One region of the Pantanalinema rosaneae CENA516 genome, then DNA from elsewhere that is predicted to be linked to it. Evidence: predicted binding sites of a transcription regulator. Region 1 holds the regulator's gene; each other region holds the start of a gene.
What was found. The regulator NtcA, encoded in region 1, controls nitrogen genes in cyanobacteria. The targets are predictions, from matches to a motif close to TTTGTANNNNNNNNTACAAA.

Region 1 (3,282 bases):
TCCTGACCATCGTTAATTTGTTGATTTAATTGCTCGACCTCTAGCTTTGTGATCTGAATAATCTGCTCCTGCTCTTTTGTGCCCGGTTGGACTAATTGCAACGCCGATCGATTCGCCTCTCGCAACAGTTGATCCACAGCTTGCTGTGCCAGTTCCGGGTCAACCACCCGCACCACTGCCGTCGCTAACACCTGCCCTCGCTGCACCGCTAAGTTGCCCTGGCGTAAACCCTGAGCTTCCCGTTCCAGACGACCCACTTCCCGCGCCAGATAGTCCTGCTGAACTTCCAGTTGCTTCAGTTGCCCTTCCCGCTCCTGGATCACCCGCTCTCGATCTGCGATTTGGGCATCCCGTTCAGCAATCACCTGGTTGCGTTCCTGTTGCAATTGGCTGATCTCTGACCGTAATCGACCCCCTTGTTCTGAGACGACCGCCAGTTGCCTGCGAGTTTGACCCAGTTCAGCTTCAATCCGCGATCGCTCTGCCTGGGCACGGGAACGTTCCGCGATCGCCGTTTGCAAGGACTGATTCGTTTCCGTTAATTGTTGTCGAGTTTGGGTAAGTTGCTTCTTTGCCGTAGCGCGATCAGAGCGAACCTGATCCAGTTCGTCTTCAATCTGCTCTTTTTCATCTCTCGCCTCGCGCAGGTCAGAGCGGGTTTTCCGCAGTCGCCGTTGAATCGAATTGAGTTCAAACACCCCTGTACGCAATTGTTCACTGGCCGCAAACAGGACACCTAAGGTGGAAGCCGCAATAATCCCCCCCGTCAGAATGGTAATTAACGTCGCCGTCCGCCGAGGTCGCAGGTTAAACAGGCTCAGTCGAGCTTTGCCCACCTTGGTTCCCAGCCGATCGCCAACCGTAGCAATCACCCCACCCAACACCAACACCGCCAAAATTAAGATGTACCCAATGGACATCGACACTCCCAAACGCCCTATCTGCCTCGATCGCTCAAGTGCATCGTTTTAATAGATTAATAGACTGCTTTACCCCGGAAACCGTGTCCCCAGACATTGCACCAGACTTTCACCCATCAAATCTGCATGGCAGAGTCCTAAAAACCTGGCAGACGAAATCCTCAGGGCGAAAGTTCATCTACAGCCTACCGTATGTCTATTCAGTTATTGCGATTAGGAGGAGCGAATGGGGTCAGAAGGTTAGTTAAACTGCTGACTTAAGGTAACTGGATTGTGAACCGTGATTTTCTTCTTATGGATTGAGATCATTTTGTCCTGGCGTAGATCACCCAATAAGCGGGTTACGGTCACTCGGGTAGACCCGATCGCTTCTGCAATTGCCTGGTGCGACAGTTTCAAGTCGATCGTAATTCCATCTTTAGTCGGTAGCCCAAAATCACGACACAAAATCAACAAAAAGCTAACCAGCCGTGATCCCATATCCCGGTGTGCCAGGGTTTCAATCATCATTTCGGTTTGTAAGATCCGCGAGGATAATCCCTGAAGCAAGACCAATGATAACTCAGGATTTTCCTTTAGGGCTTTCTCCATTTGCTCGATCGGCACTGACAGTAACTCTACAGGTGTAAAGGCAACCGCATGATAAAAGCGGTCAGACCGATGCCCAGTAATCAGGGACAGCACCCCAAACACACTGTTTTCTCGTAATAAGGCGACGGTAATCTCTTCTCCAGCCTCATAGACCCGTGAAAGCTTCACGGCCCCCTTGAGCAAAAAATACACCCGCTCGGCTGGATCACCCGGGAAAAAGATCGTCTTGCCTCGTTCAAAGGTTTCAACAACGGGCGGAAATGCTCCCCCACTCATTTGGCGGAATACTGATGCCAGCGGCTGATCTTGCGTCACTACCATATCCCCTGACTGGTGCGATGAACGTTGCCCAGATAACAACGGTGAGGTTTACTAAACAGATCTGTAACTTAGAACACTTAAACTTACTTCACAGTGGTTTTTTGTGCCATTTGCTACAAAATTACTTCCGGTCAGAAGTATTTCGTTCGTTCGCTAACTAAATTGAGTCAATCGCCCTCCGATGCAACCAGCTTAGAAGGAATTATCCCAATTTTATTGAGGATTTTAGCCTGTGTCAGAAAAATTCCGCGATCGCTTGAGGGCAACTGGATTGCGTCGCTACCTGAGATCAGCAACCAACGGCAGAATGGTGGCATTCAGAACATCTGAATGATCAGATCTGCTACCGTTGTACCCCATCTTTGAGTATTCTCATAGGTGCGCTTAATCATTGCATAAAGTACCGATCGCCATGCTGGATTTGACAGGAAAAAACGCCCTGGTTACAGGGATTGCGAATAACCGCTCGATCGCCTGGGGCATTGCCCAGCAACTTCACCAGGCCGGAGCCAACATCGGGGTGACTTACCTCCCGGATGAGAAGGGCAAGATGGAAAAGAAAGTTGCCGATCTGGTGGAACCATTACAGCCCAGCCTCTTTGTCCCCTGCAACGTTCAGGATGATGCTCAAATTCAGGCTACCTTCGATACGGTGCGGGAAAAGTGGAGCAAGGTAGACATTCTGATTCACTGCCTCGCCTTTGCCAATAAAGATGACTTGTCCGGTGGCTTCGTCGAAACCTCCCGCGATGGTTTTGCGCTGGCAATGGACATCAGCACTTACTCCTTGGTGAAACTCTGTGCTGCCGCCAAGCCTTTAATGACCGAAGGGGGCAGTGTCGTAACCCTGACTTATCTGGGTGGAGTGCGGGTGATCCCCAACTACAACGTGATGGGGATCGCTAAAGCCGGATTAGAAATGAGTGTGCGGTATCTCGCGGCTGATCTGGGTCCCCAAAATATCCGGGTGAATGGCATCTCGGCAGGACCGATTCGGACGTTAGCTTCTTCAGCCGTCGGCGGCATTCTGGATATGATCCACCACGTTGAGGAAGTGGCACCCCTCCGCCGAACCGTGACGCAGACAGAAGTGGGCAACACGGCTGCCTTCCTGTGTAGCGATCTGGCAAGCGGCATTACCGGGCAGATCCTTTATGTCGATGCGGGCTACGAAATCTTAGGCATGGCATAGGTCATCGGCTAAATATGAGTAAACTCGCTGGGGTGTTTAAGATTTATGCATCCCAGCGATCGCATGTAAATATTCAGAAATCTTCTGACCACAAAAAACCCCGGCAGAACCGGGGCAAGTTAAATAAACAGTGCTTCAGTTGTGAACTAAATCGGTTTAGCCACCAATGCTGCGCCAATCAACACTAAAGTCGTTGAGCAGCAGAGAGGAGTTATAGATTTGCAGAATAATCAGCAAAAAGACAAAAAATAGCGCCAT
Region 2 (3,282 bases), on a different contig from region 1:
CTGCTGTAACAGCTTGACGGCTTCTCCTGAGCCGCCCCGTTGCAAGACTGGCATATCGATCGGCGACCCTTGATATAAGGCTTGCCAGGTTCTGCGATCGACTATACCGGTTTCCTTTAAAAACACCTGACCTTGAAATCGTTTTACCGCCGTTTCCAGGGAGCGATCGAATACCCCAGTCAATGCTGCCGAGTAAATCTGCCAGTGTGCCAGCAGTTTTTGTAATTCAACCACTTCCTGACCCGTAGCACCGACCTGGAGGATAGGTTTGCCACCCCTTGCCGCGATCGACCAGGTGGATACAGACACGCTTCTATCAGCCAACGAGCACATAATCTAGCCATTGATCCCAACACTATTAGCCTAAGTGGGATCTGCCTGTGCCTACCTCCTCACACGGGTTCACCTAGATGGGTGATTTATTAATGAGCCATAGTCAGTGACCTGGATCACTGATTTTGCTAGGGCACTGACCTGGTTAAAAAAAATTACTTGACAAATTTTGTGGCGATCGTTCTAATTGCGGCTATTCTGGTGGCGTAATTTTCCAATCCTCGTTTAAGCAACTATAGAGACTTATGGCAAACGTGAACGCCAACCCCAGACAAGCTACCAAACCAGCGGCGGTCGCTCCCATGCCCACGGCGGCACCGCAATCCCCCTCTGTTCCGATTTCGCTGTATCGCGAGGTTGTGACTGAGTTACAGACGGCTCAAGGCATGCTGAAAACCTTGCAAACCGATAACCAACAGTTGATGCAACAAAACCAACAACTGCGGTTAGAGATTGAGCGAGTCGTCCAGTCCTCGTTGCGGTTGCGGCAGGTTGCCGATGGCTATCAGCATGACGGTGCGATCGCTCCTGTCGATCCGACGCTAACTAACCTGGAAGCCATTTTTGATTTACCTCCAGCGACGATTATTCAAGCACCCTCCCGGCAGAAATCAGCGAAATCGAAGACCAGCCTCCCGGCTGAAATTTCCCCTAGTTCCGAGAAACGGCTGACTGAGCAAGAGCCTCAATTGCGGCAGAGTGCGCCCCCCGACAAATCCTCGGAAATTAGTGCCTGGTGGCTGGCGTTAGTCATTTGCACAATTATCGTCACGGCATTTGGCACAGGTTTTCTGATTGTGCGTCCGCTCCTACCGCCGCGTTAAGCGATCGTGAATTTAATCAATCGGCAACCTGTACGGGCGGGTTTAGCAGATCGATCTGCCTTCTCTTGTACACTTGCTGACCAAACCTGCCCCTACCAAAACTCGAACTGATTTAATCCCATTCCTAAGCGATCGAGCCCTGATCGCTGGGATAAGCTACCAGACCCCAGAGGAGATGAGTCAAGCAAACTAAAGGTTGGCTGGCGAATTGTACTTTTTGTTACAAAACACCCGCTCTAGACGGTGATAGAAAGTGTCATGCTAGACAACGGAATTATTCAATAAACATAAGGAGTGTAGGAGTTGAAAAAGGTTGAGGCAATTATTCGCCCGTTCAAACTTGACGAAGTTAAAATCGCGCTCGTCAATGCTGGCATTGTTGGCATGACCGTTTCAGAAGTGCGAGGCTTTGGGCGACAAAAGGGGCAAACTGAGCGGTATCGTGGCTCAGAATATACAGTTGAATTTCTGCAAAAACTCAAAATCGAAATTGTGGTGGAAGACGAGCAAGTCGATATGGTGGTTGACAAAATCATCGTTGCCGCTCGGACGGGCGAAATCGGTGATGGCAAGATCTTTATCACTCCCGTTGATCAAATTATTCGGATTCGGACTGGCGAAAAGAATCAGGAAGCCATCTGAAGTTTGTCAATTCCCGATCGCGAGAATGCGCTGAATCTTCCACAATTTGCTGTTCTAGGTGTTATTCCTGGAGCAGCAATTTCATGTCCATTCTTCTTGTTGTTGCTGTTCTGCGGTAATCAGGCTAGTACGCAACGCTGCCCAATCTACTCTATCCACCGGGCAATCTTGCTGCACCATGCCCTCCTGTAAATGCAGCAGTCGGTGACAAAACTGCTGTGCCAGGTCTAATTGATGCGTCACCATCAAGACAGTGAGGCTGCCCGATCGCGTCAGGTCTGCTAACACCGACAGCACTACCTCACTGCGTCCGACATCCAGGGCAGAGGTGGGTTCATCCAGCAAGAGCACTTGAGGTTGAGTGGCTAACGCCCGAGCGATCGCAACCAATTGTCGTTGACCGACGGAAAGCTGTAATTCGGTGCGATCAAACCAGTTACTGGGAATATGCAGGCGATCGCTCCATTCGCCAACCCGTTGCTGAATCGCTTGTTTAGATAGTCCCCGCAATCGTAGGGGATAGGCTAAAGCGTCCTGAACCGTCATGCCCAGTAATTTCGATTCTTGTAAGACCAAAACAATCTGTTGGCGCAATTGCATTACTGGGATAGTGGTGTAGGGGCGCTCCTGCCAATACAATGTGCCACGGGTCGGTTCACTTAAGCGATTTAGTAACCGTAATAAGGAGGTTTTTCCCGCACCGGATGCCCCTACGATCGCAAGTCGATCTCCTGCCCGCACCCCAAACGAGAGGTCTTTCACCAGGTAATAGGCTGGCAGATCACTGGCAGATGGAGCAGAGGTAAATAGACGCGGCGATAGGCTAACTCGCTCCGCTCGAATTTGCCATGATTCCGCATTTAATCCTTGACCCCTCGTTGATTCCGTCATGTTTCCCTAGTTCGCTTACGAGTGGCTCACTGCCAGCCCAATTGTCCAAGCATCGATCGCCAGGAGCAACAGCGTTAGCCCTAGCAAAATTAAATACATCCAGGGTTGAGCCAGCGGTCGGACATCCGTGGTATCAATCTCAGTCCGTTCCTGCACTAACCTGACTAAACGGGCAAAGCCAGCCACCCGCATCGGTAGCAGATACGCCTGCCCTGACTGACTGACAAAATAGTAGACTAAGCCTCCCTGCCCCGTCGATCGCGGTTTCAGTGCGGTAATGTCTGCCCAGGGAAGTGACCATCCCCGCCGGAATAGGGAGGGAACCCAGGCGGGATACGTCACCTGAATCGCCTCAGCATCCACGATCACCCGCTCACTTAATGCCCCATACAGGGCGATCGCCCCTAAGCCAATGCCCAGCCACAGCAGTACAGGCGGGATATTGGGGGCATTCAGGTTTGCCAGAAACGGCAGGGGCAGGGTCAAGGCTCCATACAAACTCAGTAAGGTAATCCGGATCAAGGGCGAGAGCCGAAATACCGCTGGTAGTGGGTCATGAGCCGGAATCTGCCGTTGGTCTTGAGAGTTTAAA
Region 3 (3,282 bases), on a different contig from region 1:
CTGATTTCTGCCCCAATTTTTTAAAGTCGTTCAAATTCATTCAAAAATCAAGAGGAGGACAACGGAAATCTGCATCAAATTACGGCGAATCAAATCAAGAATTATCAACTCATGCAAAACATTCTAAAGGGAACTGTTTAGCAGTATACAAAGTGCTAGGGTGATGTTAAGACCCTATTCAGTCAGGGTTAAGACCCATTTTCTAGGGGAGGAAGCTTTATGAAGCTTGTTATCCAGGGCAAAAATATCGAGATTACAGATGCAATTCGTGAGTATGTCAATCAGAAAATCGAGAAAGCGGTTAATCACTTTCAAAACTTAATTAATGAAGTTGATGTACATCTGTCTGTAGCCCGTAATCCCCGGATCAACTCTAAGCAGACGGCTGAAGTAACTATCTACGTCAATGGCGCTGTGGTGCGTGCCGAAGAGGGTAGCGAAAACCTTTATGCCAGCATTGACTTGGTTGCTGACAAGATTTCCCGTCAACTCCGCAAGTACAAAGAAAAGCGTCATGAGCGAAATCACGGGGCAGTCAAGACAACCAATGCCTTAAATGATCAGCCGGTTGTTACTGATCTGATTCAGGATCGTGCCCCAGAGTTACCCGAAAGAGTCGTCCGTACTAAGTATTTTGCAATGCCACCGATGACCGTTCAAGAGGCACTGGAAAACTTAGAACTTGTTGATCATGACTTTTATGTGTTTCGGAATACCGAAACCGGTGAAATTAATGTCGTTTATGAACGGAATCATGGAGGGTATGGAGTGATTCAACCCCGCAATGGGAATGGTCATACGCATGGCAAAAATGGCAAGGTTTCCCAGGCTGCGGATGTAGTTTCTGAAACAGTATAGGAGGTCAGCAACAAACCTCCAGGGAATTGTAAAAATATTCTGTAGAAAATCGATTTACAATTCCCAACTGACCTTCGCTAAATTGAGCAGAGCGAGGTAAGAAACATTAAGGTTAGAGTTAGTTTGTGCGGGTAGTTCATCAAGGGCATGGGTAGCAATTACCCATGCCCTTTGTATTGTGATCAGTGGCAACTACACTGAAATGGGTTATATTTACACTTCTTAATTTCTCGCCCCGTAGAAGAAATAAACCCTGATTCACCGCAGTTTCAGTGATCGCGGGTTTATTTTGCCAAAATCTAAAAACTAGGTTAATGCACAATCTGCATGGCGATCATGCAAAAACTACATAGAACGAAATATTTTGTAACTAGATATACGAATTTCGCTAGTTCATGCGACTACCTTATCCCTAACGACGTACCAAGTACAGCGCCAGAGTGAAATTGCAAAACTTCTTAACAGCGCGATCGGTACATCAACACGTACTGCCCCATCAGCAGCCTGAAGCAAGGGAAGTAAGGAATTATGACCAGCACAGTTCCAGTAGCGGCGAGTCTAAATAAGTTTGAAAAAATCAAGGCGGAAAAAGATGGTTTAGCCGTAAAAGCGGAACTGGAACAATTCGCCAAAATTGGCTGGGAGGCGATGAATGAAACCGATCGGGACTACCGCCTCAAATGGATGGGTGTGTTCTTCCGTCCGGTGACTCCTGGCAAGTTTATGCTGCGGATGCGGATTCCTAATGGCATTATTACCAGTGGGCAACTGCGGGTCTTAGCGGAAGTCGTGCAACGCTACGGTGAAGAGGGGAGTGCCGACATTACCACCCGCCAAAATATCCAATTGCGTGGCATTCGGCTTGAGGATATTCCCGACATTTTTCATCGGTTTGACCAGGCAGGCTTAACCAGCATTCAGTCCGGCATGGACAATGTGCGTAACATTACTGGCTCCCCGGTAGCTGGGATTGATGCCGATGAATTGATTGATACACGGGGATTATGTCGCAAAGTCCAGGACATGATCACCAACAATGGTGAAGGGAATCCCTCGTTTACCAACCTGCCGCGTAAGTTCAATATTGCGATCGCGGGGTGTCGGGATAATTCCGTTCACGCTGAAATTAACGATATTGCCTTTGTGCCGGCCTACAAAAATCGGCAACTTGGTTTCAATGTTCTTGTGGGTGGTTTTTTCTCTGCTAAACGCTGTGCGGCGGCTGTCCCCATGAATGTTTGGGTTGACCCCCGGGATGTGGTGGCGTTGTGTGAAGCTATTCTACTGGTCTATCGCAATCATGGTTTGAGAGCGAATCGCCAGAAAGCTCGGTTAATGTGGCTGATTGATGAATGGGGCATGGACAAGTTCCGGTCAGCCGTGGAACAACAACTGGGTTATTCCCTGCAAGCCGCTGCGCCGAAAGACGAGATTCTGTGGGATAAGCGGGATCACATCGGCATTCATGCCCAAAAGCAACCTGGGTTGAACTATGTGGGTCTACATGTTCCCGTGGGGCGGCTCTATGCCACAGATATGTTTGACCTGGCTCGGATGGCAGAAGTCTACGGCAGTGGTGAATTGCGGCTGACGGTGGAACAGAATGTGATCATTCCGAATGTGCCCGATTCTCGGATTGCGCCATTACTGAAGGAACCCTTACTAGAGCGGTTTGCGATCGAACCTACTCCCTTAGTCCGGAGCCTGGTATCCTGCACCGGGGCGCAGTTCTGTAACTTTGCGTTGATTGAAACCAAGAATCGTGCCTTAGCCCTGATTCAAGAATTAGATGCGGAACTTCAGGTACCTCAGCCGGTGCGGATGCATTGGACAGGATGTCCGAACTCCTGTGGGCAACCTCAAGTCGCTGATATTGGCTTAATGGGCACCAAGACCCGCAAAAATGGCAAAGCCGTGGATGGCGTAGACATCTTTATGGGCGGTAAGGTGGGCAAACATGCTGAACTGGGTGAGTGCGTCAGGAAAGGGGTGCCTTGCGAGGATCTGAAACCTGTGCTGGCAGAACTGCTGATCCAACAGTTCGGGGCGAAACCGAAACCGGGTAGCCCGATCGCGACAATGCCTGCCCCTGTTCCTACTCCCACAGCCCCAGAACCAACGGTACCCGCGATTCCTGCCACGATCTCACTGACGCAGACCGGGAAGGACATTGCTTGTACAGAACAGGACTTGATTCTCGATGTCGCAGAACGGGCGGGAGTAGAGTTACCCAGTAGTTGTCGGGCTGGGAACTGTGGCACGTGCAAGCAACGACTTCTGACTGGAGAAGTGCGCTATGACGGGGAACCACAAGCCTTAACTGAGAGCGATCGAGCCAATGGTGTCATCCTCACATGCATTGCCCATGCGATCGGATATGTCCGGCTAGATGCCTGAGCAATGCTTAACTTGGTGCTAATTAGT

Region 2: ACN4EK_RS30845 (P-II family nitrogen regulator) is a predicted target of NtcA. The motif match lies at 1,365-1,384, and genes of this name have one in related genera.
Region 3: ACN4EK_RS03230 (ferredoxin--nitrite reductase) is a predicted target of NtcA. The motif match lies at 1,222-1,241, and genes of this name have one in related genera.

What each region holds. Positions count from the first base shown of each region.
Region 1 covers NZ_JBLZFZ010000063.1:15,163-18,444, forward strand. Annotated here, with positions in the region: gene ACN4EK_RS26465 (DUF3084 domain-containing protein) at 1-920, opposite strand, end outside; gene ntcA (global nitrogen regulator NtcA) at 1,161-1,832, opposite strand; gene fabI (enoyl-ACP reductase FabI) at 2,224-3,024, shown strand; gene psbH (photosystem II reaction center phosphoprotein PsbH) at 3,181-3,282, opposite strand, start outside.
Region 2 covers NZ_JBLZFZ010000100.1:4,432-7,713, reverse strand. Annotated here, with positions in the region: gene ACN4EK_RS30855 (peptidoglycan-binding domain-containing protein) at 1-309, opposite strand, end outside; gene ACN4EK_RS30850 (hypothetical protein) at 579-1,157, shown strand; gene ACN4EK_RS30845 (P-II family nitrogen regulator) at 1,461-1,799, shown strand; gene ACN4EK_RS30840 (ABC transporter ATP-binding protein) at 1,881-2,690, opposite strand; gene ACN4EK_RS30835 (hypothetical protein) at 2,706-3,282, opposite strand, start outside.
Region 3 covers NZ_JBLZFZ010000004.1:39,471-42,752, reverse strand. Annotated here, with positions in the region: gene lipB (lipoyl(octanoyl) transferase LipB) at 1-40, opposite strand, end outside; gene hpf (ribosome hibernation-promoting factor, HPF/YfiA family) at 220-858, shown strand; gene ACN4EK_RS03230 (ferredoxin--nitrite reductase) at 1,387-3,255, shown strand.